One region of the Streptomyces sp. NPDC087310 genome, then DNA from elsewhere that is predicted to be linked to it. Evidence: riboswitches for the same ligand, from Rfam matches in the RefSeq annotation. Region 1 holds a riboswitch; the other holds the start of a gene.
What was found. A riboswitch is a leader RNA that binds a small molecule or an ion and turns the genes downstream of it on or off. The one in region 1 is predicted to bind glycine.

Region 1 (15,743 bases):
GCCGATCGGACAGGTCGGAACCGCCCGCTTCGACCTTCTCCCCCATCGAAGTGTCCCTCCTCGACTGGGCTTCCGGCGGCTGGGGCCGCTCGCGTCACGATCGATAATGCCCACACAGAGTGATCCGTAACGTCCCGCCGTCGCCCGGCGCCCGGTAGGGTGGCGAGTCCGGCCCCCGAGGCGTCCGGCACATTCCCTCGGCATGACAGGTGACAGGGCAGGCAGTGGATATTCGTTTCCACTCCCGGAACCGTCCTCCAAAATCGCCGACCGTTTTCAGCCGACCCCATCCGGTGAATCACCCCAGGCCAGACACCCTCCCTTCCCTATTTATCAACAGAAAGCGCGCGGGAGATGGACTTAATAGTGTCTTGCCCGCAATATCCAGTACAGCTAGCGGAAACATGGCGTGAACACGCGTCGTATAAACTCTGCCCACGAGGCAGAGAGTCGGCGCCCGGCCGCCAGCGACCCGGTGACCCACCTCTGACCCCGCACGCCGACAGCGATGTCCGCACCCGCCCACGCTCCATTTCACGCGTCACCCTGTCTCCTGAATGAGAGGCAACCCACCATGCCGCTGCATGTACCCCCGGCCCCGGCGCCCGCCCTGCGCAGCGTTCTCGCGGCACTCGGTTCCCCCACCGCCGTGCGCGATGCCCGCACCCCCGCTCTCCAGTCCGTCCAGGGACCGCTGAGCCCCGAACTCCCGCTTCCCGTTCATGTGCTCGACCACGTCACCCCGGAGGACCGAACGACCACAGCAGGCAGCGGAGCACCGCGGACCAGGCTGACCGGCTGGCGCTTCCTGATCCGTAGCGGCGAACGCACCGTGGCCGCCGCCGACACCATGCCCACCGCGGACGGCTGGACCTTCTCGCGCTTCTTCGAGGGCCCGTACCTGCCCTCCACGGAGCGCGCGCTGCGTCAGGCCGAGAGCCTGACGACGGCCTACCAGCCCCGGCTGCTCTCCATACCCGAGCTGTACATGCTCGCCCTCTGGCTGCACGGCGACACGGAGGCCGACGCCGGCGCGGGCGCGCCCGCGCCGACCGACATCCTCGTCCCGCTGGCGCCCGCGCCGCCGGGCATCGCCGCGCACCGCCCGCACCGGGTCGCCGAGTTGCTGCCGGTGATCGGACTGCGGCTCACTCCGCCCCCTCCGCTCCCCTCGGCCCCGCCTCTCCCTCCGGCCCCTCCGCTCACTCCCGCGCCGCCCCTGCTCCGCACCCCGGCCTGAACGCGCTCCTGGCGCCTGTGCCCCGCGGCCCCCGGCGGCCGCGGGGCACTTCGCTGACCATGTGGCGTAGTCCGCTCAGGCCACTGCGAACCACCCGAAAAGAGAGCGCAGTTGAGCTGAACCGTCCGGGCGGGTGGCACGTCCTTAAGCAGAAGGAAGCGCTGCCGCGAAATACCTGCGGATTTACCGTCCGTAGGGCAACACTAGGACTGGACCAGACAGATACGGGGGGCGGCCATGACCACATCGAGCCGCAGGACACTCACGACACAGCGAAAGAATCCACCCATGTGCCAGCACCAGCCAGCCTGTCCGACAGCCGACTCCGCCGACCGCGAAGCCGCTCGGCTGATCGCGCACCACCCGGAGCAGGGCTGGAGCCTGCTGTGCAACGGCGTACTGCTCTTCGAGGACACCGGTGAGCTGCTGCCCGACGGGCAGATCATCGCTCCGCACCGGCCGCTGCGCACGGAGCAGGTGGCCACGGCGGCCTGAACCCCGGCCGCCGCCCGGCAGTTCGCCGCCCGCGAGGCGCGCGGCTGCCACCGGAAGAACGGGGGCCGGCCCGGAGACTCACTCCGCACCGGCCCCGACGCATGTCCACGAACGTCTCGTACGCAGCCTGCCGCCGCGTACGCCCCGTACGTCAGTTGTCGTACGCGTCCACCGGCGGGCACGAGCAGACCAGATTACGGTCGCCGAACGCGCCGTCGATACGGCGGACCGGCGGCCAGTACTTGTCCGCGGCCGAGACCCCGGCCGGGAAGACCGCCTCGGCGCGGCTGTAGGCGTGCTCCCACTCCCCGCCCAGCGCGGCGGCCGTGTGCGGGGCGTGACACAGCGGGTTGTCGTCAGCGGGCCACTCACCCGACGCGACCCGCTCGATCTCCCCACGGATCGCGATCATCGCCTCACAGAAGCGGTCGATCTCGTTCAGGTCCTCGCTCTCGGTGGGCTCGATCATCAGCGTGCCCGCCACGGGGAACGACATCGTCGGCGCGTGGAAGCCGTAGTCGATCAGGCGCTTCGCGATGTCGTCGACGCTGACCCCGGTGGCCTTGGAGAGCGGGCGCAGATCCACGATGCACTCGTGCGCCACCAGTCCGTTCGGACCGGTGTAGAGCACGGGGTAGTGCGGCTCCAGGCGCTTGGCGATGTAGTTGGCGGCGAGCACGGCGACCTGGGTCGCGCGCTTGAGCCCTTCCCCGCCCATCAGCCGTACGTACGCCCAGGAGATCGGCAGGATGCCGGCCGAGCCCCACGGCGCCGCCGAGATCGGCCCGACGCCGGTCTCGGGCCCGGCGGCCGGCTGGAGCGGGTGGTTGGGCAGGTACGGGGCGAGGTGCGCCCGTACGCCGACGGGACCGACACCGGGGCCGCCGCCGCCGTGCGGGATGCAGAACGTCTTGTGCAGGTTGAGATGCGAGACGTCGGAGCCGAACCGGCCGGGCTTCGCCAGCCCGACCAGCGCGTTCAGGTTGGCGCCGTCGACGTACACCTGACCGCCCGCGTCGTGCACCGCCGCGCAGATGTCGCCGATGTGCTCCTCGAACACCCCGTGCGTGGACGGGTAGGTGACCATCAGGACGGACAGCTCGGCGCCGTACTGCTCGATCTTGGCGTGCAGGTCCTCGACGTCGACGTCGCCGTCCTCGCGGGTCTTGACGACGACGACCCGCATCCCGGCCATGACCGCGCTCGCCGCGTTCGTGCCGTGCGCGGAGGACGGGATGAGGCAGACGGTGCGCCCGGTGTCGCCGTTGGCCCGGTGGTACGCCCGTACGGCGAGCAGTCCGGCCAGCTCGCCCTGCGACCCGGCGTTGGGCTGGAGGGAGACCGCGTCGTACCCGGTGACCTCGGCGAGCCGCTCCTCCAGCTCGCGGATCAGCGTCAGATAGCCCTGCGCCTGCTCGGCCGGGGCGAAGGGGTGCAGCGCGCCGAACTCGGGCCAGGTGACCGGCTCCATCTCGGTGGTCGCGTTCAGCTTCATCGTGCAGGAGCCGAGCGGGATCATGCCGCGGTCCAGCGCGTAGTCGCGGTCGGCGAGCCGGCGCAGGTAGCGCAGCATCGCGGTCTCGGAGCGGTGCTCGTGGAAGACCGGGTGCGTCAGGTAGTCGCCGGTGCGCAGCAGCGCGGCCGGCAGCGCGTCGTCGGTGGCCGCGTCCAGCGCGTCGATGTCGCCCTGGACACCGAAGGCGGTCCACACGGCGGCGAGCTGCGCGCGGCCGGTGGTCTCGTCGCAGGCCACGGAGACCTGGTCGGCGTCGACCTGGCGGAGGTTGACCCCGCCCTCGCGGGCGGCGGCGACGACCTCGGCGGCCCGTCCCGGGACCCGGACGGTGAGCGTGTCGAAGTACGCGGTGTGCACGGCCTCGACCCCGCCGGCGCTCAGCCCCGCGGCGAGCACCGCCGCGTATCGGTGGGTGCGCCGGGCGATGGAGCGCAGCCCGTCGGGGCCGTGGTAGACCGCGTACATGCCGGCCATGACGGCGAGGAGCACCTGCGCGGTGCAGATGTTGCTGGTGGCCTTCTCGCGGCGGATGTGCTGCTCGCGGGTCTGGAGCGCGAGCCGGTACGCCTTGTGGCCGTCGGCGTCGACGGAGACGCCGACGAGGCGTCCCGGCAGGCTGCGCGCGAACTTCTCGCGTACGGCCATGAAGCCGGCGTGCGGTCCGCCGAAGCCCATGGGGACGCCGAAGCGCTGGGTGGTGCCGACGGCGATGTCGGCGCCCAGCTCGCCGGGCGGGGTGAGGAGCGTCAGCGCGAGCAGGTCGGCGGCGACGGTGACGACCGCGCCGAGCTCGTGCGCCCGCTCGATCACGGGCCTGAGGTCCCGTACGGCCCCGGAGGCGCCCGGGTACGGGAGCAGCACCCCGAAGACGCCGCGTTCGGCGGCGTCGGCGGGGATGCCCTCGCCGAGGTCCGCGACGACGACCTCGACACCGGTCGGCTCGGCGCGGGTACGGATCACGGCGATCGTCTGCGGCAGGGTGTCGGCGTCGACCAGGAAGACCCCGCCCTTGACCTTGCCGACGCGGCGGGAGAGCGCCATGGCCTCGGCGGCGGCCGTGGACTCGTCCAGCAGGGAGGCGCCGGAGGTCGGCAGCCCCGTCAGCTCGGCCACGACGGTCTGGAAGTTGAGCAGCGCCTCCAGCCGGCCCTGGGAGATCTCGGGCTGGTAGGGCGTGTACGCGGTGTACCAGGCCGGGTTCTCCATCACGTTGCGGAGGATCACCGGCGGGGTGAACGTGCCGTAGTAGCCCAGCCCGATCATCGGCGCCAGCACCTGGTTGCGGTCGGCGAGCGAGCGCAGCTCGGCGAGGACCTCGGGCTCGGTGCGGGCGTCCGGGAGGTTCAGCGCCTCGGCGCTCTTGATCGCGTCGGGTACCGCGGCGGCGGTCAGCTCGTCGAGCGAGCCGTAGCCGACCTGCGCGAGCATCTTCGCCTGCGCCCCCGCGTCGGGGCCTATGTGGCGCTGTTCGAAGGGGATGCCACGCTCAAGCTGGGCGAGCGGCGTGCGGTGGGCGTTCATGTACGGAGGCCTCCTGGTCTGCCACGACCTGCGGGGGCACCAAGGCGCGGGTGCCCTAATCGGCCTCCCCCTCTGTCATCTCGACCTGAGAGCTTCACCGGTCCGCCGTGCGGCGGTCCGGCTTTCACCGTCGGTGAGAGCGGATGCCGTACGGTCCGGCGTCCGCCCTGCTTTCCAGAGTGACCTCGTCCGCGCGGTACGGGGGCCTGAGAGATTCCGGGGAGGATTTGCTCCTTCGGCGCCTCCGGTGGGCTCACCGGAGAACTCTCCCGCACGGGGTCAGCAGCCGCTTGCCAGCCTACCAGCGGGATCTTCCGGGCAACTTTCGAGTGGCCGTCGCCCCGGTTCTGCACTTCTGTAGTGCTTACGAGACTTCTGTAGTGCTTACGAGCAGTTGCGACCCGCTGGAGGGACCGTGGAGACCGATATCGATCCGCGCAGCCTGATAGGACGCAAGGCGTACGACCGGGAGGGGCGCAAGCTCGGCACGGTCGACGAGGTCTATCTCGACGACGCCACGGGTACGCCCGAATGGGCCGCCGTCCGCACCGGGCTCTTCAGCCGGGACGCCTTCGTCCCCCTCGCCCCCAGCACACTGGAGGCGGAGGGGCTGCGGGTCCCGTTCGAACGGGCGCTGATCAAGGACGCCCCCGATTTCGGTGTCGGCCGCCACCTCTCCCCCGAGCAGGAGCTTCAGCTCTACCACCACTACGGCCTCGCCCTGCCGGACCCGGAACCGCCGGAGGGGCCCGCGGCCCTCTCGGACCGGGACTCCGAGCGGAACTTCGGGCGGCTGGCGGGCCAGGACGACTGACGCGACTGCCCCGTCTCCGGCACCAGGGGCAGCGGCTCGGAGAGCTCCAGATCGGGATCGTCGACCCAGAACGTCCGCACCCACCCCGGTGCGGACCCCGGCTCCTCGAACCGTACGGTGACCCTCCGCAGCCCGCTGCCCTGCACCCAGCCGGGACCGAACTCGGCATGGCGCACATCGTGTCCGGCCGGGAACCGCCGCTCCTCGGACGGCTCGGACAGCCCGGAGGGCCCCGCCGGAGGGGGCGACGCCCCGTCCCCCGCGGCCGCCTCCTCCTTCCCCTCTCCAGCACCGCCCTCCGCCGCGGCGTCCCCCTGCCCCGCGGCCTCGCCGAGCGGGTCGGCAGGGTCGGCATGCTCCCGCTCCTCCCGCTCGCGGGCGGCTGCCTGCGCGAAGAGGTCCTCCTGTGTGAAGTCGGCGAGCCCCGTCACCCCCACCCCGAGCAGCCGTACGCCGCCCGTGGTGTCCACGGACTCCAGCAGGCGCCCCGCGGCCTCCCTGACCACGTCCAGGTCGTCCGTGGGGCCTCTGAGCGTCTCCGAGCGGGTCAGCGTGGAGAAGTCGTACCTGCGCACCTTGAGGACGACGGTCCGCCCGGAGTGCCCGGATCCCCGCAGCCGCCGCACGCACCGCTCCGCCAGCCGGTCCACCTCCGTACGCACCCGCAGCCGGTCGTGGAGGTCCGTGTCGAAGGTGTCCTCGACCGACACGGACTTGGCCTCGCGCTCGGAGACCACCGGCCGGTCGTCGTTGCCCATCGCCATCCGGTACAGCGAGGCGCCGTGCGCCCTGCCCAGCAGCCGTACCAGCTCGTCCTCGCCCGCCTCGGCCAGGTCGGAGACCGTCGTCATACCGGCCCGGCGCAGATGCTCACCCGTCGCGGGCCCCACCCCGGGCAGGGTCCGTACGGTCAGGGGCGCCAGCAGCTCGCGCTCCGTACCGGGCTCTATCAGGACCAGCCCGTCCGGCTTGGCCTGCTCGGAACCGATCTTCGCGAGCATCTTGGACCCGGCGAGCCCCACCGAGCCGCTGAGCCCGGTCAGCTCCCTGATGTCCCGGCGCAGCCGCTCCCCCGCCGCCAGCGCCGAGGCCGTGTCATCGGCGGAGCCGCCCGCCTCCAGGTCCACGAACGCCTCGTCCAGGCTGAGCGGCTCCACCAGCGGTGAGAGCCTGCCCAGCAGCCCCATCACCTGCTCGCTGACCGCGCGGTAGAGCGTGAAGCGCGGCACGAGATACGCGGCGTTCGGCGCGAGGCGTCTCGCCTGGGCCATCGGCATCGCGGAGTGCACCCCGAACCGCCGTGCCTCGTAGGACGCCGTGGAGACCACCCCTCGCGGCCCCAGACCGCCGACGACCACCGGTTTTCCGCGCAGACTCGGCTTCGCGGCCTGCTCTGCGGCGGCGAAGAAGGCATCCATGTCCAGATGGAGGACGGTCGGCGCGGTTCTCACACCACTGATGCTGCCTCACACCACTGACAATCGGCCCGGGACGCCGCCGCGCGGCGGCCGGTGGGCGGAAAGGGCCTGGTCAGACGGCCCGGTCGCGGCGCCGCCTGGCCAGTTCGTCGGCGGGGTTGTTCCCGATCAGCGTCTCGCCGGTGTCGATCCGCTCCCCGTGGAGCTGGGACAGCGCGGACTCGACGTCCCGCCACACCACGCCGACCGCGATCCCGAAGACCCCCTGGCCGCCCTGGAGCAGGCTCACCACCTCGTCGGGCGAGGAGCACTCGTAGACGGTGGCACCGTCGCTCATCAGCGTCATACGGTCCAGATCCCGGAAGCCGCGGTCCCGGAGGTGCTGGACCGCCGCCCGGATGTTCTGGAGCGCGACCCCGGTGTCCAGGAACCGCTTCACGATCTTGAGGACGACCACGTCCCGGAAGCTGTAGAGCCGCTGTGTGCCCGACCCGTACGCGGGCCGCACGCTGGGCTCGACCAGCCCCGTACGCGCCCAGTAGTCCAACTGGCGGTAGGTGATGCCCGCCGCCGCGCACGCGGTGGGCCCCCGGTATCCGACCGTCTCCGCTCCGGGGTCGGGCGCGCTGCTGTGAAGCGGATACGGACCGCCCGCCGCCGTACCGTCGCCGCTGCTTCTCACGCCGACCCTCCGTCCTTGACCTGCCCTGTCGAAGGTAGGCAGTCACCAGGGGTGCGTCAACGATCGCCACACTCGCCACGCCGAGTGATAATCACCCTGAGAGTGGTTTCCCGTGCCCCATTTCGGGGAAAGGCTGACCGAATGCGCTGACGGGGCCCGGTGCAGCGCTCACCGGCCGCTCACTGGCTGTTGGTCCCGAAGTCCTCCGGAGAGATCTGGTCGAGGAACTCGCGGAACTTCTCCACCTCGTCCTCCTGCTCGTCCGGGATGGCGATGCCGGCATCGTCCAGAACCCCGTCACTGCCGTAGATCGGCGTACCCGTGCGCAGAGCGAGCGCTATGGCATCGCTCGGCCTCGCGCTCACCTCGACCCCGCTCGCGAAGACCAGCTCCGCGTAGAAGACCCCTTCACGCAGGTCCGTGATCCGGACCTCGGTGAGCTCCTGGCCCACCGCTTCCAGCACGTCCTTGAAGAGATCATGGGTCAGCGGCCGGGCCGGGGCCATGCCCTGCTGGGCGAAGGCAATGGCGGTCGCCTCCCCCGGTCCGATCCAAATGGGGAGGTACCGGTCGCCTCCCACTTCACGCAGGAGCACGATCGGTTGGTTGGAGGGCATTTCCACCCGGACACCCACAACGTCGAGCTCGTTCACACAGCAACCCTAGGACGTGCCCGGCAGGTTTGGGTAGTCGGACTCTCCCATGATCAGTGCGGACCCGGCCCGAGAGCCGTACGCAGCAGGGCCGCGTGAAGCTGCACACAGAGTGCCGAAAGCTCCTTCGTGGTCTCCTCGGCATGGGCTCTGGTCTGCGGGTTACGGTGCAGCCGCAGCGGGGCCACGACCTGCTCGACCAGTCCCGCGTCGCGCTCGGCCGCCGCTTTCATGGCGCGCAGGTGCCGCGGTTCCAGGCCGAATCTGCCCAGATCCGAGACAAGTTTCGCGACCGTCACCGACTCCGCGTCGTAGCCGCCGTCCGGCATCGGGGCGACCAGCCCGTACGCCTCCCACTCGGCGAGCGCGCGCCCGTCGGCCTCGGTAGCCGCCAGCAGCTCCTCACGGCCGATCCGCGCCGCGGTCGGAAGATCGGACTCCGCATCCCCCCGCGGCCCCCTCAGCGCCCGCCGAGAGCCGGGAAGAGGCACGTCCTCGCCGCGCTCCAGGGCGTCCAGGTGTCCCTTGATGACCTTCAGCGGCAGATAGTGGTCCCGCTGCATCCGCAGGACGCGAGCGAGCCGCTCAACGTCCTCCGCGCTGAATTTCCGATACCCCGAAGGGGTCCGGCAGGGCTCGACGAGCCCCTCGGCCTCCAGAAACCGGATCTTGGAGATGGAGACCTCGGGAAACTCGTCCCGCAGCCTGCCCAGAACCGCGCCGATACTCATCAGCGGGTCGCCGGCGGGGGCGGCGCCGTGTCCGGCACCGCCCGTCGGTGTACGCGGCATGGACCTTCCTCAGGGGCTTGTCACACGCCCCGCTGGCTCGCGTAGAAGACCAGCCGGTACTTCCCGATCTGGACCTCGTCGCCGTTCGCCAGCAGGACCGAGTCGATCCGCTCACGATTGACGTACGTACCGTTCAGGCTGCCGACGTCCGAGACCGTGAAGTGACCGTCGCCGCCCCTGCGGAACTCCACGTGGCGGCGCGACACGGTCACGTCGTCCAGGAAGATGTCACTCTCCGGATGGCGGCCGGCCGTGGTCAGCTCGCCGTCCAGCAGGAAGCGGCTGCCCGAGTTCGGACCGCGCCGCACCACCAGGAGCGCCGAGCCGAGCGGCAGGGCGTCGACGGCGGCCTGCGCCTCCGGGGTGAGCGAAGGAAGCGACGTCTGGCCCGTCACCTCGGAGTCGTACGCCTCAAGACCCGAGATCGAGATCGTCGAGGTCGTCTCCGAAGCGCGCTCCGGGGGCACTCCGCCCCGCAGCGGCGCCCCGCAGTTGGAGCAGAACCGACTGGCCTCGGCATTGCGGTGCCCGCACCTCGTACAAACCGGCAAGGCCGCCATAGAGGGATCCTCCTGCCGCGACGGCCCCCCGGGGGCCGATGATTCCCCGAAACCTATGCGGCCGGGACCGGCAGGGTCAACAGACGACGCGCCGGTGGCCTCGCCGCCCACCTGGTCGCGGAAGAGCGGACGTTCGCCGCCCTGCTCCTCGCTCCCACCACGCGCTGCGCGATGGCGGGAGCGCCCCCCGCCGTCCTCGCGTGCGCTCTTGCCGAACAACTTCCCAAACAACTTCACGGGCGATTCCCCTTGACCGAAACAGACCCGCCCGTGGGGCAGGACGAACCCTGAATGAACACACCTGCCGACCCGGACATCTTGACAACGTCCGTATCCACCGGACAGTTTCCACCACTCACCGCACTGTTCGTGCGTCGACCCCCCGCAACCTCATGCCCCCGTACGACGGCTCGCATGCGCCCCCGCCTCACCGTGATGACGACCGAGCGTAGTCAGGCCGCTTCGCGGGTCGCAAGGCATTCACAATGATCTTCTCAGCCCGTGTCACCGTGGCCGTGGCCTGCTCCTTCTCCAGCGTCTGGACCACCCCGCCCGGAATGTTCAGGGCAGGCTCCAGATCCTGCGGTTTACCGATGACCTTGAAGACGTACGGCGAGGACACCGCCTTGCCGTCCACCCGCACCTCACCTCCCGCACCCGAGAAGTACGTATCGGCGACGACGCGGACATCGTTGATCTGAATGGCCTCCGCGCCGGCCGCCCGCAGCTCCTGGAGCGCGTCGAGCAGCATGTCCGGCTCGACCGTCCCGCTGATGTCCCTGATCGTCAGCGTGATGCCGGGCCCCTGAGCGGCGACCGTACCGGCCAGGATGCCGAGCTGCTGCTCTTTTTCCTTGGTCTGCTTACGGGCCTCCTCGGCCTGGTCCGAGCTGGTCTCCAGCTCGGTGCGCTGGGCGTCCAGCCGCTGCTTCTCGTCCTCCAGCCGCTGCGTCCGGTTGTCCAGCTCGTCCAGGATCCGCACCAGGTCCTCCTGGCGGGCGCCGCGCAGCGCGCTGTCGTCGTTGTTCGACCTGACCTGGATGGCGAGTCCGAGCCCGAGCCCGAACAGCAGGACGGCGACGATGAGCTGCGCCCGCGTCACCCGCGGCGGCCACAGCCCGGCCGCCAACCGCTGGCGTCCGGTGAGCTGTTGAGCCCCGGACCGCCCCGGGGCGTCCCCGGTGGCGCCCTCGGGGGCCGCACCGGCTCCGGGGGTCGCGTCCGCGGCGCCGGAGGCCCCCTCGGCGCCCTGGGGCCTCTCGGAACGCTGCGCGTTCCCGGGGGTCCCGGAGGGCTCGGGGGGTTCGGGCTTCTGGGGGTTCCGGGGGTTCTCTTCGCTGTTCATCGGCGTCACGCCCGGAACACGTGCCGGCGGATGGCGGCAGCGTTGGAGAAGATCCGGATACCGAAGACGACGACCACACCCGTGGACAACTGCGCGCCCACGCCCAGCTTGTCGCCGAGGAAGACGATCAGCGCGGCGACCACCACGTTCGACAGGAAGGAGACCACGAACACCTTGTCGACGAAGATCCCGTCGAGCATGGCCCGCAGCCCGCCGAAGACCGCGTCCAGAGCGGCGACGACGGCGATCGGAAGATACGGCTCGACCACGGCCGGCACCTCGGGCCGGACCAACAGTCCGACCACGACTCCCACGACGAGGCCCAGTACGGCGATCACGATGTGCCCTTCTCCATGTCGGCCGCGTCCTGCCCGGTGCCCTTCCCGGCGTCGGCGGTCTCCGGCTCTGCTGTACGTACGATCAGGCTGGGCGCGGCGGGAAGGCGTACGTCCCGCTGGTCCGAAATGCTGGTGCGGATGCCGAAGTTCTCCTGCAAGGAGTGCAGATACTGGCCATCGGCGCTGTCCTGGAACGCGGTGCTCAGCTTCTTTCCGTCCCCCACCGCGAGCACCGTGTACGGCGGCACGAGTGGCCTGTTGTCGACCAGTATGGCGTCCCCGGCGGCCCGGATCGCCGACAGCGAGGTCAGCCGCTGGTCGTTGATGGCGATCGCCTCGGCACCCGACTCCCACAGGCCGTTGACGACCCGTTGCATGTCACGGTCGCGTACCCGGCCCGTGTCGGAGAAACCACTGCTCTCCCGGGGACCGCCGCCACCACCCGACGAGGCGTCCTTGGCGTCGTCGACGACCAGCTTCACGCCGGGCCCCCGCACGGGGGTCGCACCGGCCAGCAGGGCCACCACTTCGCCCTGGTCGCCGCCCTGGGTCCGCAGGGCGGCACGCTGCCGGTCACCGACCTCCTTGCGGAGCTTCTCGACCGTGCTCTCCAGCCCGTCGGCGGTCGACGTCTCCGAGTTGATCCGGTCGATCAGCTCCTCGCGTTCCTTCGCCACCACAGGGGCCGAGATACGCGCCTGGGCGGCACCGACAGTGACCACGAGAGCGGCCAGCACCAGCCCTGCGGCAAGGCCCAGTTTGGCCTTGAGCGTGCGCGGCAGCCCGCCGTCCTCCGCGTCCCTGCGGGCCGCGGCCTCCGCGTACCCCTCGTCGAGGCTGTGGTCCATCACACTGTTCAGCAGCGACATCGACGCGTCCGGACGCGCGGGCGGAGAAGTGGTGCTCCTGATGGGGGGCTGCTGCGACATGCCGCACATCGTCGCACGTCGCGACCGCTACCGCCGAATGGCCCCACCGACGCGCCGGACGGCGTCGAAGGACGCCGTCCGGCCTGCCTCCGGGACGCCTGCGAAGCGTCCCGGACCGCCCTTAATGACCTGCGCTGTCCACCACGGACGACCACTCGTCGAGCAGCGCCTGGGCCGACGCGTCGTCAGGACCCTCCGCCCACAGATGGGTGACGGCCTCGGACGGGTCGGGCAGCACCATCACCCAGCGTCCGTCGGTCTCCACCACGCGCACCCCGTCGGTGGTGTCCACCTGACGCTCACCGGCCGCCTCCACGACGCTGCGCATCACCAGACCCTTGACGGCCCACGGGGTCGCCAGATCCCGGCGCAGGACGTGGGCGCGCGGGATCCGTGCGTCGATCTGGCTCAGGGTGAGCTGCGTACGGGCCACCAGACCGATGAGCCGTACGAAGGCCGCCGTACCGTCGAGGAGGCTGCTGAACTCCGGCACGATGAAGGCGCCGCGGCCGTCCCCGCCGAAGATCGTGGTCTCCTCACGGCCCACCCGGGTCAGGTCGTCGGGCGATGTCGTCGTCCACTCCACCTGTGTGCCGTGGTACGCGGCGACCTGCTCGGCGATCCTCGTGGTGGTCACCGGGAGCGCCACCCGCCCGCTGCGTCGCTCCGCGGCGACCAGGTCGAGCATGACCAGCAGGGCACGGTCGTCCTCGATGATCCGGCCGCGTTCGTCCACCAGGGACAGCCGCTCACCGACGGGGTCGAACCGCACGCCGAACGCGGCCCGCGCGGAGGCGACGATCTCACCGAGCCTGACCAGTCCCGAGCGACGTGATTCGGCCGTTTCCGTGGGCCGGGACTCGTCGAGCCCCGGGTTGATCGTCAGGGCGTCGACGCCGAGCCGGCCGAGCAGGCTGGGCAGGACGAGCCCGGCGCTGCCGTTGGAGGCGTCGACGACGACCTTGAGCCCGGCCTCGGAGATCCCGGTGGTGTCGACGTTGCGGAGCAAGGAGCCGGTGTACGAGTCGAAGACGCTGGCGGGGAAGTGAAGATCCCCGATCTCGCCGGGGAACGCGCGGCGGTACTCCTGGCGGGCGTACACCCGGTCGAGCTTCCGCTGGCCCGCCTGGGAGAGGTCGGCGCCCCGCTCGTCGAAGAACATGATGTCGACGGAGTCGGGCACCCCCGGCGACGTCCGGATCATGATGCCGCCCGCGCTGCCCCGGCCGGTCTGCTGCCGGGCGACGGGCAGTGGCACGTTCTCCAGGTCCCGTACGTCGATGGCGCTCGACTGGAGCGAGGAGATCACGGCTCGTTTGAGGGCACGGGCACCACGCGAATGGTCACGCGCCGTAGTGACGGTGGAGCCCTTCTTCAGCGTGGTCGCGTACGCCCCCGCCAGCCGGACCACGACTTCTGGCGTGATCTCGACGTTCAGGATGCCCGAAACACCACGGGCGCCGAAGAGATTCGCCTGTCCGCGGGACTCCCAGATGACCGAGGTGTTGACGAAGGCGCCGGCCTCGATGGTCTTGAACGGGTACACCCGCACATTGCCCTGGATGATCGATTCCTCACCGACCAGGCACTCGTCGCCGATGACCGCGCCGTCCTCGATGCGGGCGGCCCGCATGATGTCGGTGTTCTTGCCGATCACGCAGCCGCGCAGATTGCTGTGCTGCCCGATGTAGACGTTGTCGTGGACGACGGCCTTGTGGAGGAACGCTCCGGTCTTGACGACCACGTTGGAGCCGATGACGGTGTGCTCGCGCATCTCGACGTCGGCTTCGACCTTGGCGTAGTCACCGATGTACAGCGGTCCGCGCAGCACGGCGTCGGGGTGGACCTCGGCGCCTTCGGCGACCCAGACGCCCGGGGAGATCTCGAAGCCGTCGATGTCGACGTCGACCTTGCCTTCGAGTACGTCGGCCTGGGCCTTGACGTAGCTCTCGTGCGTGCCGACGTCCTCCCAGTACCCCTCGGCGATATAGCCGTAGATCGGCTTGCCCTCCTTCATGAGCTGAGGGAAGACATCGCCGGACCAGTCCACCGACACATCGGCCTCGACGTAGTCGAAGACCTCGGGCTCCATGACATAGATGCCCGTGTTCACTGTGTCGGAGAAGACCTGGCCCCAGGTGGGCTTTTCCAGGAAGCGCTCGACCTTTCCTTCCTCGTCCACGATCGTGATACCGAATTCCAGTGGATTCGGGACCCTGGTCAGGCACACCGTCACCAGTGCGCCCTTCTCCTTGTGGAAGGCGATGAGGTCGGTCAGGTCGAAGTCGGTGAGGGCGTCACCGGAAATGACGAGAAACGCATCGTCCTTCAGTGCCTCCTCGGCGTTCTTCACGCTCCCCGCGGTGCCGAGCGGCTTCTCCTCGTTCGCATAGCTGAGCTCCATGCCCAGCTCTTCACCGTCGCCGAAATAGTTCTTGACGAGGGAGGCGAGGAATTGCACGGTGACGACGGTCTCGCTGAGCCCATGGCGCTTGAGCAACCGCAGCACATGCTCCATGATCGGCCGGTTCACGACCGGCAGGAGTGGCTTGGGCATGCTTGAGGTCATGGGACGAAGTCGAGTACCTTCGCCACCGGCCATCACGACGGCCTTCATGTCGGAAGCGTCCTCCTTGAAGAGACGGTCTCGCCGACTTCACCCGTCTGGAACGAGGCCGCATGGCGTCAGGCGTGAGCCGGCGACATTGCGCGGCACCACATCGACGAGCTCAATCGGCCACGTTGTCCGCCTTGACGAGCCGGCGGACCTGGACCACATACAGGACTCCTGCCCACCAATACAGCGTTGTACCCCATCCTGCGAACGCCCATCCGAAAACTTCGGCGAGTGACGCAAGCCATCCACTTCCGTCACTGAGCAACAGGAGCGGGAAGGCGTACATCAAGTTGAAGGTAGCCGCCTTCCCGAGGAAGTTCACCTGGGGAGGCGGGTAACCGTGCCTGCGGAGGATCCCCACCATCACCAGAAGCATCAGCTCACGGGCCAATAGGGCGGCGGTGAGCCACAGTGGCAGAATCTCGCGCCACGTGAGGCCAACCAGGGTGGAAAGGATGTACAGCCGGTCCGCGGCGGGGTCGAGGAGCCGGCCGAGGCTGCTGATCTGGTTCCAGCGGCGCGCGAGCTTTCCGTCGAGGTAGTCGCTGACGCCGCTCAGCATCAGCACCAGCAGGGCCCAGCCGTCGCTGTTGGGCCCGCCGAACTCGGGGCGGAGGATCAGCCACAGGAAGAGCGGTACGCCGACGAGGCGGGCCATGCTGAGGATGTTGGGGATGGTGAGCACCCGGTCCGTCTGGACGCGGGTCTCCTGGACCTCCACCCGGGAGCCTCCTGTGTGGAACGAGCCAACGATGCCTCCTGACCTTACCCTCAGGGCAGGCCGACGCCTGCAAGGGGGCCTGGAACGCAGAAATGCCCCGCAC
Region 2 (15,743 bases), on a different contig from region 1:
TCGGCGCCGACCACGATGGCCTTGATGAAGTGCCAGTACTGGAGGTAGAGGGGGTCGTCGAGTCCCAGGTTCGCCTTGATCGCGGCGATGGCGGCGGGATCGGCGCCCTTACCGACGTACTGGGCGGCCAGTGAGTCGGTCGTCTGGCCGCCCAGCCGGGGCACCAGGAAGAAGATCGCGAACGTGACTGCGCTGACCACCAGCAGCAGCAACACCGCGGCGAATACGCGTCGGATGATGTACGCAGCCACAGCCGTACGGTGCCAGGGCGTCCGGGCGGGGTGCGCCCGTACGATCCGGCACCTTCACCTGCCTTTCGGGGGGTGCTGATTGATGTAACAGGTGTTACTGAATGTGTTGCCGAGCGGGCTCGGAGTCTGTGCCGAGCCCGCTCGGAACGGTCCTACGGACTTACTTGGACGAGCCCATCAGCACGTAGTCGTACATACCGAGGTACGACTCGGCGACGGTGACGTTGGTCGCCGAGTCCGGGCGGTAGAGCAGGTTCTTCTTGTAGAAGAGCGGCACGGCGGACGCGTTCTCCAGGACCAGCTTGTCGACCTCGGCCCACTTCTCACCGCGAGCGGTGGCGTCGAGGGTGCCGATGCCGTCGGTCAGCGCCTTGTTGATCTTCGGGTCGTTCAGCTCCATCAGGTTCGTGCCACCGGACGGCTTGATGGCCGAGCCGTTCACGATCGAGTCGAGGAAGCCGTAACCCGTGGGCCAGTCAGCACCCCAGGCCATCATCATCAGGCCGGCCTTGTTGTCGTGGACCCACTTGGGGGAGCCCGCGAAGTCCGTGAAGTACTTGTCGGCCGGGAACTGCTTGATGTCGGCCTCGATGCCGATCGCCTTCAGGCTCTGCTGGATCTGCGTGGCGGCCTGGACCTCGTCGGGACGGTCGGAGCGCGCCGTCAGCGAGGTCTTGAAGCCCTTCGGCTGACCGCACTTGGTGAGCTGTTCCTTGGCCTTGGCCGCGTCGCCCTTGTTGCCCGCGGTCGGGTACAGGTCGAACTTCTTGTAGCCGGCGACCGACGGCGGGATCATCGTGGAGGCGGGGTCACCCTTGACCGAGCCGCCGACGGCGTCGACCACACCGGCCTTGTCCACGGCGTACTGCACGGCCTTGCGGCACTCGATGTTGTCGAACGGCTTCACGTTGACGTTCATCGCCAGGTAGGCGAGCGCGCCGGCGTAGGGGTTGTCCGTCCGGGCCTTCTCGGCCGGCTTGACGAGCACCTTCGGCTGCGTCTTCGACTGCAGGCCGGTGCCGGCGATGTCCGCCGTGATGGTGTCGCTGAGCAGGTGCTCGTCGACCGTCGAGGCGTTGACGTTGAACTTCAGCTCGATCTTGTCCGGCAGCGCCTTGCGGATCGGGTCCGTCGCCGGGTCCCACTCGGGGTTCCGGGAGAACGTCGCGCCGCGGCTCTCGCTGTACGAGTCGAACTTGTACGGGCCCGAGGACACGATCTTCTGGACGTACTCGGCGCCCGTGTCGGCCTTCTGCGGGACCGGGGCCGTCTGCGAGAACGCGGCCAGGTAGTCCATGTCCGCGAACGGCTTGTTCAGCTTGAACGTGATCGTGTACTTGTCCGGCGTCTCGATGGACTTGAGACCGTCGGGCGACTTGTCCTTGTACGGACCCTTGTACTTGTCGCCACCCTCCAGGTACGACTTGAAGTACGTCGGGCCGTTGGAGATGGCCTCGGGCGCGAAGTTGGAGCGCTCGATGGCGTACTTGACGTCCGCCGAGGTGATCTCCGTGCCGTCCTGGAACTTGACGCCCTTACGGAGCGTGTACGTCCAGGTCTTGGCGTCGGGGCTGGCCTTGCCGAGGGAGGTCGCCAGGTCGGGAACGACCGTGAGGCCCTCCTTGCCGGCGGCGGGCTTGAACGACACCAGGGAACGGGCGTACATGCGGGAGAAGTTCTGCACCCAGCCGTAGTACGTGTTGCCCGGGTCCAGGGAGTCCGGGCCACTGGAGTGCTCGTACGTGACCGTCCCCCCCTTCTTGGTGCTGGCGTTGACGATGCTGCTCAGTCCGGCATCGGCCTTCGCGTTGCCGCCCCCACTGCCGTCCTTGCTGTCGCTGTCGCCGCTGCCGCAGGCGGTAGCACCGAGTGCCAACGCCAGCGTGGCGGCGATGGCCGATGCTGTCTTTCTGCTGTTCACCTGAGGAAAGCCCCCTCGATCGATGGTGCGGCCGGGCCGCGATTACTTGCCACGGGGGTCGAGTGCGTCACGCAGACCGTCCCCCAGCAGATTGAAGGCCAGCACGGTGATGAAGATCGCCATGCCAGGAATGACCATGAACATCGGGTCAACCTGGTACAGGTCGACCGCGGTGGACAGCATGCCGCCCCACGAGGACTGCGGCGGGGCGATACCGACGCCGAGGAAGCTCAGGGAAGCCTCGAAGAGGATGTTGGTGGGGATCAGCAGCGTCGCGTAGACGAGGATCGGCGCGATCAGGTTCGGCAGCAGCTCCCGGAAGAGGATGAACGGACCGCGGGCGCCCAGCGACCTGGCCGCCTCCACGAACTCCCGCTCACGCAGGCTGAGCGTCTGCGCGCGCACGATCCGGCCGATGTACGGCCAACTGAAGAAGCCGATCACGAAGATCAGTACGGCGATGCGCAGCGAGAGCCCTTCCAGCCCGAACACCTCGCCCTGGAGCGACGCGGAGATGGAGATCGCGAAGAGGAGCAGAGGGAAGGCGAGGAAGGTGTCCATCATGCGGCTGATGGCGCTGTCGACCCAGCCGCCGTAGAAGCCGGCCACGACGCCCATCACGACGCCGATGACGACGGAGAGCAGCGTGGACCCGGCCGCGACGACCAGGGAGACCCAGGAGCCCTCGATGATGCGGGCCAGGATGTCCCGGCCGGTCTGCGGTTCGACGCCCAGGGGGTGGTCCCAGCTCATACCGCCGAAACTGCCCTTGGGTGCGAGCAGGGTGGGGTCGACCAGGTCCTGGTTGAAGGCGTTGGGGTCAAGACCGAAGAAGGACTGGAGCGGTTTGGAGAGTACGGCGACAAGGACCAGCAGGATCACGATGACGCCGCCCGCCATGGCGACCTTGTCCCGTTTGAAACGCGTCCACGCGATCCGGCCGAGCGAACGGCCCTCGATCTGCTTGCCCCCGGCGCCTTCCAGCACCGCTTCCGGCTGCGCTTGCGCCGCCGACCCGGTGGTCTCGATAGGTGCCGTCATTGCGCTGGAGACCCCTCTCGGCCGACGGTGGCCGGCCTGTGACCGCCGCTGTAGCGGCTCGTTCGCTTCATTGATGTCGCATGGTGGTCCCCCCGGTTCGGGAGATCTGCTTCTGTCAGCGCGTCGCCCACACATCAGTCGCACATACGTGCCGATGCCACCTGCTGGAGGGAGTCTTCAGCCCTATCGCGATCACCCGCCAGCCCCATCGGGGAATGTTTGCTCAACCGTGATGCGATCAGAGGGTTACCGTTATACGGACACGACTTTGGCCTCAACGGACGAGACAGATCACCAATCCGTCAGAATCCACCAGAACGGGCATGCCTGACACACCCGTTCCTCCCCCGTGGAACGTTCAGTATGCGCGAGAGGCGGGGGGCGGATAGCCGTATCCGGTGGACTGGACGGGCGCCGCCTGCGCCGCGTGCGCCTCCCGGTCGTAGAACGGGCGGGAGTTGACGCGCAGCCACATCGTGACCGGGTCGTACTCGTCGGACATCGCGACCGTGGAGACCGGCAGCCCCTCGGGGACGGCGCCGATCGACTGACGCATCATCGCGCGTACGGAGTCGACGGAGGCCGGGCTCGTGTCGTACAGGTCGAGGCCGATCGCCAGGTACGGGGCGCCCAGCGCCGGCTGCACCCACGCCCGGCGCAGCGAGCGCACGGCGGGCGTGCGGTGCGCGTTCTGGGTGAGCAGGGCGTAGAACTGCGGGAGTTGGATGGCGGGCTCGGAGAGCCGCAGCGGGCCCGCGGGCATCCGGTCGAGGCCGGTGGCGATCCGGCGCAGGTCCAGCCACGGGATGCCGAGGCCGCCGCCGGGGGCGTGCGGATTGAGCCAGATCCCCCAGCGGTCCGGGTAGAGGGCGCGGGCGATGTCACGGCCGGAAACCACCTCGTGCGCCCGGGTCCAGCCGCTGGCGGACAGCTCCTGCGCGGAGGTGACACAGGGCGCGTAGCCCAGCCCGTCGACCTCCATGTTGCCGTACTGGGCGTCGGGCGAACCGGCCTGGCCGTGCCAGAGCAGCATCCAGACGCTGTCGTCGGCGAGGGCCTGGAGCAGCGCCTCGTACGCGTCGTACCGTCCCGGCGTCACCTGGCGCAGCATGTGCTCGACCTGCCCGGCCGCCGCGGTGCCTGACGCGCTCACTCTGGGTCCCGCCCCTCTTAGTTCCACCACTCGTCCCGCTCCCCGGCGCCGCGCGGTGCGCCGGCCCGGCCATCAAACCAGCTTAGGCGGCTGGCCTGACACCGACTTGACGGCCGGTGTGCGTGCCGCATAGGCGGAGAGGTGCGGTACGGCTGATTCCGGCCGCATATGCCCCCTGCCCTGACCCGTGGCGCGCCGGACCGTGTCGGGAATGCGCCCGCCCCGTTGTTCCGCCCCGTGAAACGCCTCGCGAACCGCCTCGTCGCCGTGGCGGCGACATGCCCGCGACTACGGGTCATACCCGCCCCGGCCGGTCGTATCCCTCCGTCGTACCCCCGGATGGGATACGACGGAGGGATACGACGGACGGCCGCACGGAGGTTCGCACGCGGGTTCGTACGGAGGGCCGTACAGGGGCCGGGGCCGTACAGGGGCCGAACGGGGGCCGTACGGGGGCCGAACGGGGGCCGAACGGAGGAACCCCCCGTCCGGCCGTCCCGTCTACGCCCGCTCGTAGAAGGGCCTGACCTTCGCCAGCATCCACTCGCCGACCGGATCCTGGGTCAGGTCCAGCAGCAGGAGGTTGACCGGCCAGGCCACCGGTACCCGGCCGAGCGCGCGGCCGAGCGCGTCCATCGGCGCGTTACGGTCGGCGGCCTCCCAGGAGGAGAGCTGGACGCCGATGAAGAGCACCGGCGGCTCGCCCTCGACGCTGGCGAGCGCGCGGCGGGCGGTGGCCACCGTGCCCGTCGCCCCGAACTCGGCGGCGGCGGCGGAGAGGAAGTCGACCGGGTCCTCCTTCCAGTCCGGCTGGAAGAGCCTGACCCGGCCGCCGCTGGCCGGTCCGTCGAGCGGCGTACGCCCCACCCGGCACAGCTCGGCGACGGCGAGCGGCGGCAGCGGCGCCCCGACCGCGCCGCCGGGGTTGATCGCGATGCCGAGCTGCGGGGGCAGTCCGCGGGCGAAGTCGCGGGCCGGCGCGACGGTGAACGCCATGTGGTCGCCGACGCAACTGAGGAACTGCTGGTGCGAGCTGAAGACCGGGACGTACGCGGCGCCGTCGATCTCCACCGTCGGCAGATCGAGGTCGGGGCTGTCGGGGCCGCCCCCGTTGGGCAGCGGCACCCAGACCTCGCTGCGTCCGAGCACCTCGACGAGCCGTCCGCCCGCGGCGTCATTGCCGAGCGAGGCGGTGAGCACCTCTTCCAGCTCGTTGCCCGGCCATGCTGTGTTCACCACTGTGCACCTCTCCACCCCGTCCGCCCAGGACCCTGCCGCAGCACCCTAACGCCGCAGGCCGCGGGGTGCGCCGCGCCGGTCGCTCCGGTGCGTGGGTCACTCCGTGCCCGGTGCCTCTAAGAAGGCGATCCGCTCCAGCGCGCCCGCCGCGTCCCGGTCCAGCAGCACGGTGGAGGCGCACCCTTCCGGGAGCCGGCCCGCCTGTGCGTCCGTGAGCAGCCGGCCGACCGCGCCGCGGTGGCGCGCGAAGGCGTACCCCGAGACGCCCCGGCCGCGCTCACGCTGGCCCTCCCGGGCGGTCTCGGGCGCCACGTCCAGCAGGAGCAGGTGCAGCCGGCGTCCGCGCGCGACGGCCTCCCGGGCGAGCCAGCGCCGTACCCACGTCTGCGTACCGCAGTCGTGCACGACAAGGCTCGCGCCGGAGCGCAGCGCGCGCCGGAGCCCCGCGTAGTGCGCCGTCCGTACGAGGGGACGGTAGACGGCGTAGGGCAGCGCGGGCGGCATCAGCCGCGCCCAGCGGTCCCGCGCGTCCTGGGAGTCGATGCCGCGGCCCTCCGCGGCCCGCCGGATCAGCGTGGACTTGCCGCTGCCGGGCAGCCCGGAGACGACCACCAGGTCCCCGGTGTCGAAGACCAGCCCGTCGGGCCCGCCGCCCTGCCCCAGCCCCCGCAGATCGCGCACGGCCGGCGCGGCGGGCGCGATCTGCGGGCCCGGCGCGGCGGGCGCGGCCGACGCGATCTGCGGTCCCGCCCCCACCGGGCCGTCACCGACCGCGCTCACGCCCTGCTGTGCGGGCACACCCGCGGTCGTGGCACATGTGCCGGACCCCTGCGAGATCATCGCCGTCCCCCTGTCAGCTCAGTCCGTGTCAGCTCAGTGCGTATCAGCTCAGCGCGTCTGGCCCATGACTCTTGCCCATGAAGTGTAAAGACTTGGTAATGTCCCGCAAGCTTCTCACTCGTACCCGCGACGCGCCCGGCCATCCGCGCGACGGCGTGCCGACCGGCCGCACCGCTCCGCGGCGGCCCGTGCGATGATGTGCCCGCCAACTGCATACCGGCCGTTTGAATCCGCGCGGGAGAGTCCCGGTCACCGTGTGCGCCGGGCGCCGAAGGAGCAAGTACCTCCCTTGAATCTCTCAGGCCCCGTACCGCGTGGATGAGGCAGATCTGAAAAGCGGGCCGCCTTGTCGCGGCTCCACCCAAGGTGCAAGTCATGACCTCCTTTACGCGGGGTCGTGATGAACCTCTCAGGTTCCGATGACAGATGGGGAGGATCGTCCTCGCCGTCATGCCCTGGGAGCCACACCGATGAGCCATGTCCCCCCGAGCAGCACCCCCCGTCGTACCGCCCTCGACGCCACGCACCGCGCGCTGGGCGCGACCATGACCGACTTCGCGGGCTGGGACATGCCGCTGCGCTACGGCAGTGAGCGCGACGAGCACACCGCCGTCCGCACCCGCGCCGGGCTCTTCGACCTCTCCCACATGGGCGAGATCACCGTCACGGGGCCGGACGCCGGACGGTTCCTCGACCACGCGCTCGTCGGCAACATCGGCGCCGTGGCCGTGGGCCGGGCCCGCTACACGATGATCTGCCGGGAGGACGGCGGCATCCTGGACGACCTGATCGTCTACCGCCTCGGCGAGGACACGTACATGGTCGTCGCCAACGCCTCCAACGCGGAGACCGTCCTGGACGCGCTCACCGCCCGCGCCACGGGGTTCGACGCCGCCGTACGGGACGACCGCGACGCGTACGCGCTGCTCGCCGTCCAGGGCCCGGAGTCCCCCGGCATCCTGAAGGCGCTGACCGACGCCGACCTCGACGGGCTCAAGTACTACGCGGGCCTGCCGGGCACCGTCGCCGGGGTTCCCGCCCTGATCGCGCGGACCGGCTACACCGGTGAGGACGGCTTCGAGCTCTTCGTCGAGCCCCGGCACGCGGAGGAGCTGTGGAAGGCGCTCACCGAGGCCGGCGCGGGGGTCGGGCTGGTGCCCTGCGGGCTCTCCTGCCGTGACACCCTCCGGCTCGAAGCGGGCATGCCGCTGTACGGGAACGAGCTGTCCACCGCGCTGACCCCGTTCGACGCGGGCCTCGGCCGGGTCGTGAAGTTCGACAAGACCTCGAACGGCGGCGACTTCGTCGGCCGCGCGGCGCTGGAGGCGGCGGCCGAGCGCGCCGCGTCCGCCCCGCCGCGCAAGCTGGTCGGCCTGATCGCCGAGGGCCGCCGCGTCCCGCGCTCCGGGTACCCGGTGGTCGCCGGCGGCGCCGTCGTGGGCGAGGTCACCTCGGGCGCCCCGTCGCCGACGCTGGGCCGGCCGATCGCGATGGCGTACGTGGACGCCGCGCACGCCGCGCCCGGTACGGCGGGGGTCGGCGTGGACATCCGGGGCTCCCAGGAGCCGTACGAGGTCGTGGCGCTGCCGTTCTACAAGCGCCGGAAGTGATACGGACGGCATTCGGCACCACGGCGCCCGCCCCGCCCGTTCGTTCCGTACCGTCTCGGTCCGTACCGTCTCGATCCGTAAGACAGCGGTTCCGCACCACACCCCCGCGTACAGGAGAATTCAGGTCATGAGCAACCCCCAGCAGCTTCGCTACAGCAAGGAGCACGAGTGGCTGACGGCCGCCGAGAACGGCGTGTCGACGGTCGGTATCACGGAGTACGCGGCCAACGCCCTCGGCGATGTCGTGTACGCCCAGCTTCCCGAGGTCGGTGAGACGGTGACCGCGGGCGAGACCTGTGGAGAGCTGGAGTCCACCAAGTCCGTCAGCGATCTGTACGCCCCGGTGACCGGCGAGGTCACCGAGACGAACCAGGACGTCGTCGACGACCCCTCACTGGTGAACTCCGCGCCCTTCGAGGGCGGCTGGCTGTTCAAGGTACGCGTCACGGAGGAGCCGAAGGACCTGCTCACCGCGGACGAATACGCAGAGTTCTCCGGCAACTGACGTGACGCAGCTCACCCGGCCGACCCCGCACCAAGACACCCCAGGGACCGTGATGTCTTCGAAGTCGCTTCTGAACGCCTCACTCCACGAGCTGGACCCCGACGTCGCCGCCGCTGTCGACGCCGAACTCCACCGCCAGCAGTCCACCCTCGAAATGATCGCCTCGGAGAACTTCGCCCCGGTCGCGGTCATGGAGGCCCAGGGCTCCGTACTGACCAACAAGTACGCCGAGGGCTACCCGGGCCGCCGTTACTACGGCGGCTGTGAGCACGTCGACGTGGTCGAGCAGATCGCCATCGACCGGGTGAAGGCGCTCTTCGGCGCCGAGCACGCGAACGTACAGCCGCACTCGGGCGCCCAGGCGAACGCCGCCGCGATGTTCGCGCTGCTCTCCCCCGGCGACACGATCATGGGTCTGAACCTCGCGCACGGCGGGCACCTCACCCACGGCATGAAGATCAACTTCTCCGGCAAGCTCTACAACGTCGTCGCGTACCACGTCGACGGCGAGACCGGCCAGATCGACATGGCCGAGGTCGAGCGGCTCGCCAAGGAGTCCCGCCCGAAGCTGATCGTGGCCGGCTGGTCCGCGTACCCACGTCAGCTCGACTTCGCGGCCTTCCGCCGGATCGCCGACGAGGTCGGCGCCTACCTGATGGTCGACATGGCGCACTTCGCCGGTCTGGTCGCCGCCGGGCTGCACCCCAACCCGGTGCCGCACGCCCACGTCGTCACCACGACCACGCACAAGACCCTCGGCGGTCCGCGCGGCGGCGTGATCCTCTCCACCAAGGAACTGGCGAAGAAGATCAACTCCGCGGTCTTCCCCGGCCAGCAGGGCGGCCCGCTGGAGCATGTCATCGCGGGCAAGGCGGTCTCCTTCAAGGTGGCGGCCACGGACGAGTTCAAGGAGCGCCAGCAGCGCACCCTGGACGGCGCCCGGATCCTCGCCGAGCGGCTGGTGCAGCCGGACGTGACCGAGGTGGGCGTCTCCGTCCTCTCCGGCGGTACGGACGTGCACCTGGTCCTGGTCGACCTGCGCAACTCGGAGCTGGACGGCCAGCAGGCCGAGGACCGGCTCCACGAGGTCGGCATCACCGTCAACCGCAACGCCGTCCCGAACGACCCGCGCCCCCCGATGGTCACCTCGGGCCTGCGGATCGGCACCCCGGCGCTCGCCACCCGCGGCTTCACCGCGGAGGACTTCACCGAGGTCGCCGACATCATCGCGGCGGCGCTGAAGCCGGAGTTCGACCGCGAGGCACTGGCGGGCCGGGTCACCGCGCTCGCCGCGAAGCACCCGCTGTACCCGGGCCTGTAATCCCGTCCCGAGTACGCCGGGGCACCGCGCACACCGGACCACCACCCCCGGTCCGTGCGGCGCGGTGCCCCGTCCCACGTACGGCCTCCTCGCCGTACGACACCTTGTAAGGAGTCACCACCGTGGCCATCTCGGTCTTCGACCTGTTCTCGGTCGGCATCGGCCCCTCCAGTTCCCACACGGTCGGCCCGATGCGCGCGGCGGGCCTGTTCGCGCGCCGCCTCAAGAACGAGGGCCTGCTCGCCCACACGGCGTCCGTACGGTGCGAGCTGTACGGCTCGCTCGGCGCGACCGGGCACGGCCACGGCACCCCGAAGGCCGTCCTCCTGGGCCTGGAGGGCAACTCCCCGCGCACCGTCGACGTGGAGAACGCCGACGACCAGGTGGCCCGCATCCGCGAGGCCGGCCGGCTCAGCCTGCTCGGCGTGCACGAGATCGCCTTCGACAGCGACACGGACCTGGTCCTGCACCGCCGCAAGGCCCTGCCGTACCACGCCAACGGCATGACGGTGTCCGCGTACGACGCCGGGGGCGCCCCGCTGCTGGAGAAGACGTACTACTCGGTGGGCGGCGGCTTCGTCGTCGACGAGTCCCTGCTCGACGAAGGCGCTGCGGGCGAGGACCGCATCAAACTGGACGACACCGTACTGAAACACCCCTTCCGCACCGGGGACGAACTGCTGCGGCTCTCCGCCGACACGGGCCTGTCGATCTCCGCGCTGATGCTGGAGAACGAGAAGGCATGGCGCACGGAGGACGAGATCCGCGCCGGGCTGCTGGAGATCTGGCAGGTCATGCAGGCGTGCGTCACCCGGGGCATGTCCCGCGAGGGCATCCTCCCCGGCGGCCTCAAGGTCCGCCGCCGCGCCGCCCACTCGGCCCGCCAACTGCGCGCCGAGGGCGACCAGCAGGCCCACGCGATGGAGTGGATCACGCTGTACGCGATGGCCGTGAACGAGGAGAACGCGGCGGGCGGCCGGGTCGTCACCGCCCCGACGAACGGCGCGGCGGGCATCATCCCGGCCGTCCTGCACTACTACATGAACTTCGCGGCGGGCGGCGCGACGGCGGCGGAGAAGGACGAGAACGTGATCCGCTTCCTCCTCGCGGCCGGCGCCATCGGCATGCTCTTCAAGGAGAACGCCTCCATCTCCGGCGCCGAGGTCGGCTGCCAGGGCGAGGTCGGCTCGGCCTGCTCCATGGCGGCGGGCGCCCTCGCCGAGGTCCTGGGCGGCAGCGCGGAACAGGTCGAGAACGCGGCCGAGATCGGCATGGAACACAACCTGGGCCTGACCTGCGACCCGGTCGGCGGCCTGGTCCAGATCCCGTGCATCGAACGCAACGGCATGGCGGCGGTGAAGGCGGTCACGGCGGCGAAGATGGCGCTGCGCGGGGACGGCAGCCACAAGGTCTCCCTGGACAAGGTCATCAAGACGATGAAGGAGACCGGCGCCGACATGTCGGTCAAGTACAAGGAGACGGCCCGGGGCGGGCTCGCGGTGAACATCATCGAGTGCTGAGGAAACCTGCTCTGATCAGGGGTTTCTCATCTTTCAGCTCTGTCACGGTCTTTCCTGTCTAGCTGGCGGATCGTCCCTGAAAAGTCCCTCCGGCAGAGCTGAAAGTCCCTGAAAAGTCCCTGGGATAGTGGGCGTCCGAGGCCCGAGTAGACGGCCATCACCCGGCTCTGCCTCAACAGAGAAGGCACTGAGCCTTTTCCATCTTGATCAGGTGGCGAGTACGAGGGCGACGACGGCACGGACGGCGGCTGTGATCCGGGGGGTGCTGCAGCGGAGCTTCCGCAAGAGCCGCCAGGACTTGAGTATGGCCATGGCGCGTTCGCCGAGGCTGCGAATCTTGGCGTGATCGCGGTTGTGGTGTCGGCGCCAGCCGCGGAGGTGCTTGCCACGGATCGGGACACGGAGCGCAGGGTCGGCGCCCTGGTACGCCTTGTCGGCCCAGCACTTGATGTCGTCTACGGCGAGGGCGGCGGGTATGCCGTGGTTCCGGGCCGCGGTCAGGTCGTGTGTGGCTCCCGGCAGTGCGTCCGAGGCCCAGATCAGGCGCCCGGCGGGATCGGCGAGGACTTGCACGTTCATCCCGTGGTGCTTCTTCTTCCCGGAGTAGTACGGCTGGTCGGCGGCAATACGGTCGATGGGTAGCACGGTTGGCTTTATCGAGCAGTAGTGACGTCACTTCTCGACGGGTTTGGGAGGCGCCCAGAACCACGGTCGGGTGATGTTGATGAGTTCGGGAGGCACTGGGGTTCTTGCCAGGGCAGCATCGGGATGCTCCTGGTGAAAGGTCCTGGTCATGCCGCGAATGTCGAAGGTCGAGCTGTACGCGGCGATCCGGCGTGACCATCGCGGCGGCATGTCGATGCGGGAGCTTGAGCGCAAGCACGGAGTGACCTGGCGAACGGTGCGGAAGGCATTGGACTCGTCCTGGCCCGAGCCTCGTAAGAAGTTGCCTCCCCGAGCCACCACGCTGGACCCGTACAAGCCGGTGATCGACGGGATCCTGCGGGCAGATCTGGACGCACCGCGCAAGCAGCGGCACACGGTCACCCAGATCTTTCACCGGCTGATCGAGGAGCACGGGGCGGACGTCACCTACGGAGTGGTGCGCTACTACATCGCCAGTCGGAAGCCCGAAATCCTGGTCGAGTCGGGCAAGGCACCGCTGCAGGCGTTCGTCCCGCAGACCCACCTGCCCGGTCACGAAGCCGAGGTCGACTTCGGTGACGTAACTGTGCGGCTGGGCGGCGAGCTGGTGACCTGCTGCCTGTTCTCCTTCCGGCTGTCGTACTCGGGCAAGGCAGTCCACCGCGTATTCGCCTCCTGCGGCCAGGAAGCCTTCTTCGAAGGCTACGTCCACGCACTGCGGGCCCTGGGCGTGGTCCCACGCACCAAGGTCCGATACGACAACCTGAAGGCCGCCGTCGCCAGGGTGCTGGGGCAGAACAGGGGAAGAGTCGAGGCCGACAGATGGGTCGCCTTCCGCTCGCCTTCGGCATCGAAAGTTTCTACTGCCGACCCGGCATCGAAGGCGCCCACGAGAAGGGCGGAGTCGAAGGGATGATCGGCTACTTCCGACGCAACCACTTCGTCCCTGTCCCCGAGGTCGCCTCGTTCGCCGAACTGAACGAGATGGTCGAACAGTGGGACCGGCAGGACGACGCCCGCCGCATCGGCTCCAGACCCAAGACGGTCGCGGAGTACTTCGCACTCGAACAACCGCTGCTGATGCCACTGCCCGAGGAACCGTTCGAGACGGGCCGACTGTTCATCCCTCGAGTCGACCGCTACAGCCAGATCCCGGTCCGCACCAACCGCTACTCAGTCCCGACCCGGCTGATCGGTAAACGCGTGCGCGTCGTGCTGCACGCCTCTCACCTGGTGGTTTATGACCAGAACGTGGAAGTCGCCCGGCACGAACGGCTGATCGCGAAAGGCGCCGTCCGCCTAGACCTGGACCACTACCTGGAAGTCTTGGTCCGCAAGCCCGGCGCCTTCCCTGGCTCCACAGCCCTCGAACAGGCCCGCTCGGCAGGCAGATTCACCCCGGTCCACGATGCCTGGTGGGATCAGGCCCGCAAGATCCACGGTGAGCGGGACGGCACCCGGGCTCTGATCGAGGTGCTCCTGCTGGGTCGGCACCTGCTTCATGAACATGTCGTGGCCGGCTTGGCTGCGGCTCTGCGGGCAGGGGCGATGACCGCAGACGCCGTCGCTCTGGAAGCCCGCAAGGCTGCCCAGGCGGAGACCGAGCCCGCCCCCGCAGCGGACCGGCTGGTTTCCGGCGAACCGTCGGCGACGGTGATGTCTCTGCACGAGTGGCGGCTCGCACACCTTCCTGCGGACACCAGACCGCTGCCCTCGGTGGCCCCCTACGACCAACTGCTCCGACGCCGCCGCACCAGCGACAGCGATCACCGTAAGGGAGAAGCACAGTGACCCTGCTCCGCCAGCGAGGCTTGACCGAGCAGGCCGCCGACGCCGCCATCGACAGCGCCTGCCGGCTTCTGCGGCTGCCGTCGATCCGCAACGAGTTCTCTGACATCGCCGGACCGGGCGCTGAAGGACCAGATGACCTACCGCGGCTTCCTTGCCGAACTCCTGATGACCGAGTGCGACGACCGGTCCCGCCGCCGCTCGGAGCGACGTATCAAGGCAGCAGGATTCCCGCGGGAGAAGTCGCTGCGGGCCTTCGACTTCGACGCGAACCCCAACGTCGACGCCGCGACCATCCACACCCTGGCCAGCTGTGAATGGATCAAGAAGAGTCAGCCGCTCTGCCTGATCGGTGACTCCGGCACCGGCAAGTCCCACATGCTCATCGCCCTCGGCACCGAAGCCGCCATGAAGGGCTACCGCGTCCGCTACACCCCCGCCACGAAACTGGTGAACGAGCTCGTCGAGGCCGCCGACGAGAAGCATCTGAACAAGACCATCGCCCGCTACGGCCGAGTCGACCTCCTCTGCATCGATGAGCTGGGCTACATGGAACTCGACCGCCGCGGCGCCGAACTCCTCTTCCAGGTCCTGACCGAACGCGAGGAGAAGAACAGCGTCGCCATCGCCTCCAACGAGTCCTTCGGCGGCTGGACCAAGACCTTCACCGACCCCCGCCTCTGCGCGGCCATCGTGGACCGCCTCACCTTCAACGGCACCATCATCGAGACCGGCACCGACTCCTACCGCCTCGCCAGCACCCGCGCACGAGCCGAGGAACCCGCCAAGGCCGGCTGAGTCCGGTGGCGGTGAGAACGCCTCAACGTGTCGGTGTCACTACTACCTAACCTGGGCCTGCCTTGGCAGCTTGGTTAGTTGAGAACCCAAGGGGGGTGGGAGTCAGCTCGAACAAACAGGTGGCATGAAGCCGTGCGCTCCGTCTACCTTGCGCCCGTGACTGGTGATCCGAAGCGCGTACCAAGTAGCTTGCCCGCAACGTCTACGGAACCGATCGTGCCAGTCTCCGACGATTCGACAACGGCAGCCGATCGTCTACCGGCGCATCCCGGGCCCACCGAGGGATTGTTCTCCAGGCGATACGCTGCCGCCACCTCCAGTTTCGCCGCGGTGATGTTCCTGACCGGGTTTGCCGCGCTGGCCGTGGTCCCCACATTGCCGACGGCAGCGCGAGACCTGAATGGAGTGTCGCTCTTCCCCCTGGTGGCGGGATGCTTCATAGCTGCGAGTCTGCTCGGTGGGGTACTCGGTGGTCATTGGGCAGACCGCGCAGGGGCGCTACGTCCGCTCGCGGCGGGCGTGGTACTGGCAGTGGCCACCCTGCTGGTCTCGGGAGCCAGCACCTCGATCTGGCAGCTGGCGGCCGGCCGCTTCCTAGACGGGCTGGCGGGCGGGATGGTCGCGGTGTCGATCAACGCCGCCATCGGCCGGGCCTACCCCGAGCATCTGCGGCCACGCGTAATGGCGTTGATGAGTGCCTGCTGGATTGTCCCGTCGCTGGTCGGTCCTCCGCTGGCGGGACTGGTGGTCGAGTGGTGGTCCTGGCGCGCGGTGTTCTTCGGTCTGGCCGCTCTCACCGTGCTGCCCGCCCTGGTGGTGGTGGCCGTGCTGCGAGGCGCTTCCTGGGCGGCCGCGCCCGCACGGTCGGGAGACAAACTGCCGCGCCCCGCTCTGATGGTCGCGACAGCCGTAAGCCTGGGCGCGGCGTTGGGGCAATACGGCGTCTCGGGCTGGGACATGCGCCACCTGCTCTTCGCAGCGGGCGGATTCGCTCTGCTGGTGGTGTTCGCGTCAAGATTGCTGCCGCCGGGTACCTGGCGTGCCGCGCGCGGCCTGCCGGCCACGGTGCTGCTGTGCGGCCTGGGATCAGGCGTGTTCTTCACACTGGAGG

Region 2: linked by a shared signal. The riboswitch ahead of gcvT (glycine cleavage system aminomethyltransferase GcvT) and the one ahead of gcvP (aminomethyl-transferring glycine dehydrogenase) in region 1 are both predicted to bind glycine.

The regions. Positions count from the first base shown of each region.
Region 1 is NZ_JBIUYF010000006.1:117-15,859, reverse strand. Features, by position in the region: partial or broken gene ACIO3P_RS22915 (glutamate--cysteine ligase) at 1-46, opposite strand, end outside; gene ACIO3P_RS22910 (hypothetical protein) at 575-1,240, shown strand; gene ACIO3P_RS22905 (DUF5999 family protein) at 1,529-1,735, shown strand; gene gcvP (aminomethyl-transferring glycine dehydrogenase) at 1,887-4,772, opposite strand; glycine riboswitch at 4,957-5,054, opposite strand; gene ACIO3P_RS22895 (PRC-barrel domain-containing protein) at 5,188-5,586, shown strand; gene ACIO3P_RS22890 (DNA polymerase IV) at 5,481-7,037, opposite strand; gene ACIO3P_RS22885 (MerR family transcriptional regulator) at 7,117-7,686, opposite strand; gene ACIO3P_RS22880 (bifunctional nuclease family protein) at 7,866-8,339, opposite strand; gene ACIO3P_RS22875 (MerR family transcriptional regulator) at 8,393-9,130, opposite strand; gene ACIO3P_RS22870 (FHA domain-containing protein) at 9,151-10,035, opposite strand; gene ACIO3P_RS22865 (DUF881 domain-containing protein) at 10,118-11,035, opposite strand; gene ACIO3P_RS22860 (small basic family protein) at 11,041-11,373, opposite strand; gene ACIO3P_RS22855 (DUF881 domain-containing protein) at 11,370-12,302, opposite strand; gene ACIO3P_RS22850 (mannose-1-phosphate guanyltransferase) at 12,424-14,919, opposite strand; gene ACIO3P_RS22845 (CDP-alcohol phosphatidyltransferase family protein) at 15,032-15,640, opposite strand.
Region 2 is NZ_JBIUYF010000014.1:1,225-16,967, reverse strand. Features, by position in the region: gene ACIO3P_RS37370 (ABC transporter permease) at 1-251, opposite strand, end outside; gene ACIO3P_RS37365 (ABC transporter substrate-binding protein) at 412-2,172, opposite strand; gene ACIO3P_RS37360 (ABC transporter permease) at 2,215-3,213, opposite strand; gene ACIO3P_RS37355 (enhanced serine sensitivity protein SseB C-terminal domain-containing protein) at 3,572-4,366, opposite strand; gene ACIO3P_RS37350 (enhanced serine sensitivity protein SseB) at 4,868-5,602, opposite strand; gene ACIO3P_RS37345 (AAA family ATPase) at 5,702-6,445, opposite strand; glycine riboswitch at 6,671-6,768, shown strand; gene gcvT (glycine cleavage system aminomethyltransferase GcvT) at 6,916-8,055, shown strand; gene gcvH (glycine cleavage system protein GcvH) at 8,183-8,560, shown strand; gene glyA (serine hydroxymethyltransferase) at 8,613-9,881, shown strand; gene ACIO3P_RS37325 (L-serine ammonia-lyase) at 10,004-11,401, shown strand; partial or broken gene ACIO3P_RS37320 (transposase family protein) at 11,609-12,049, opposite strand; partial or broken gene istA (IS21 family transposase) at 12,195-13,837, shown strand; partial or broken gene istB (IS21-like element helper ATPase IstB) at 13,834-14,632, shown strand; gene ACIO3P_RS37305 (MFS transporter) at 14,966-15,743, shown strand, end outside.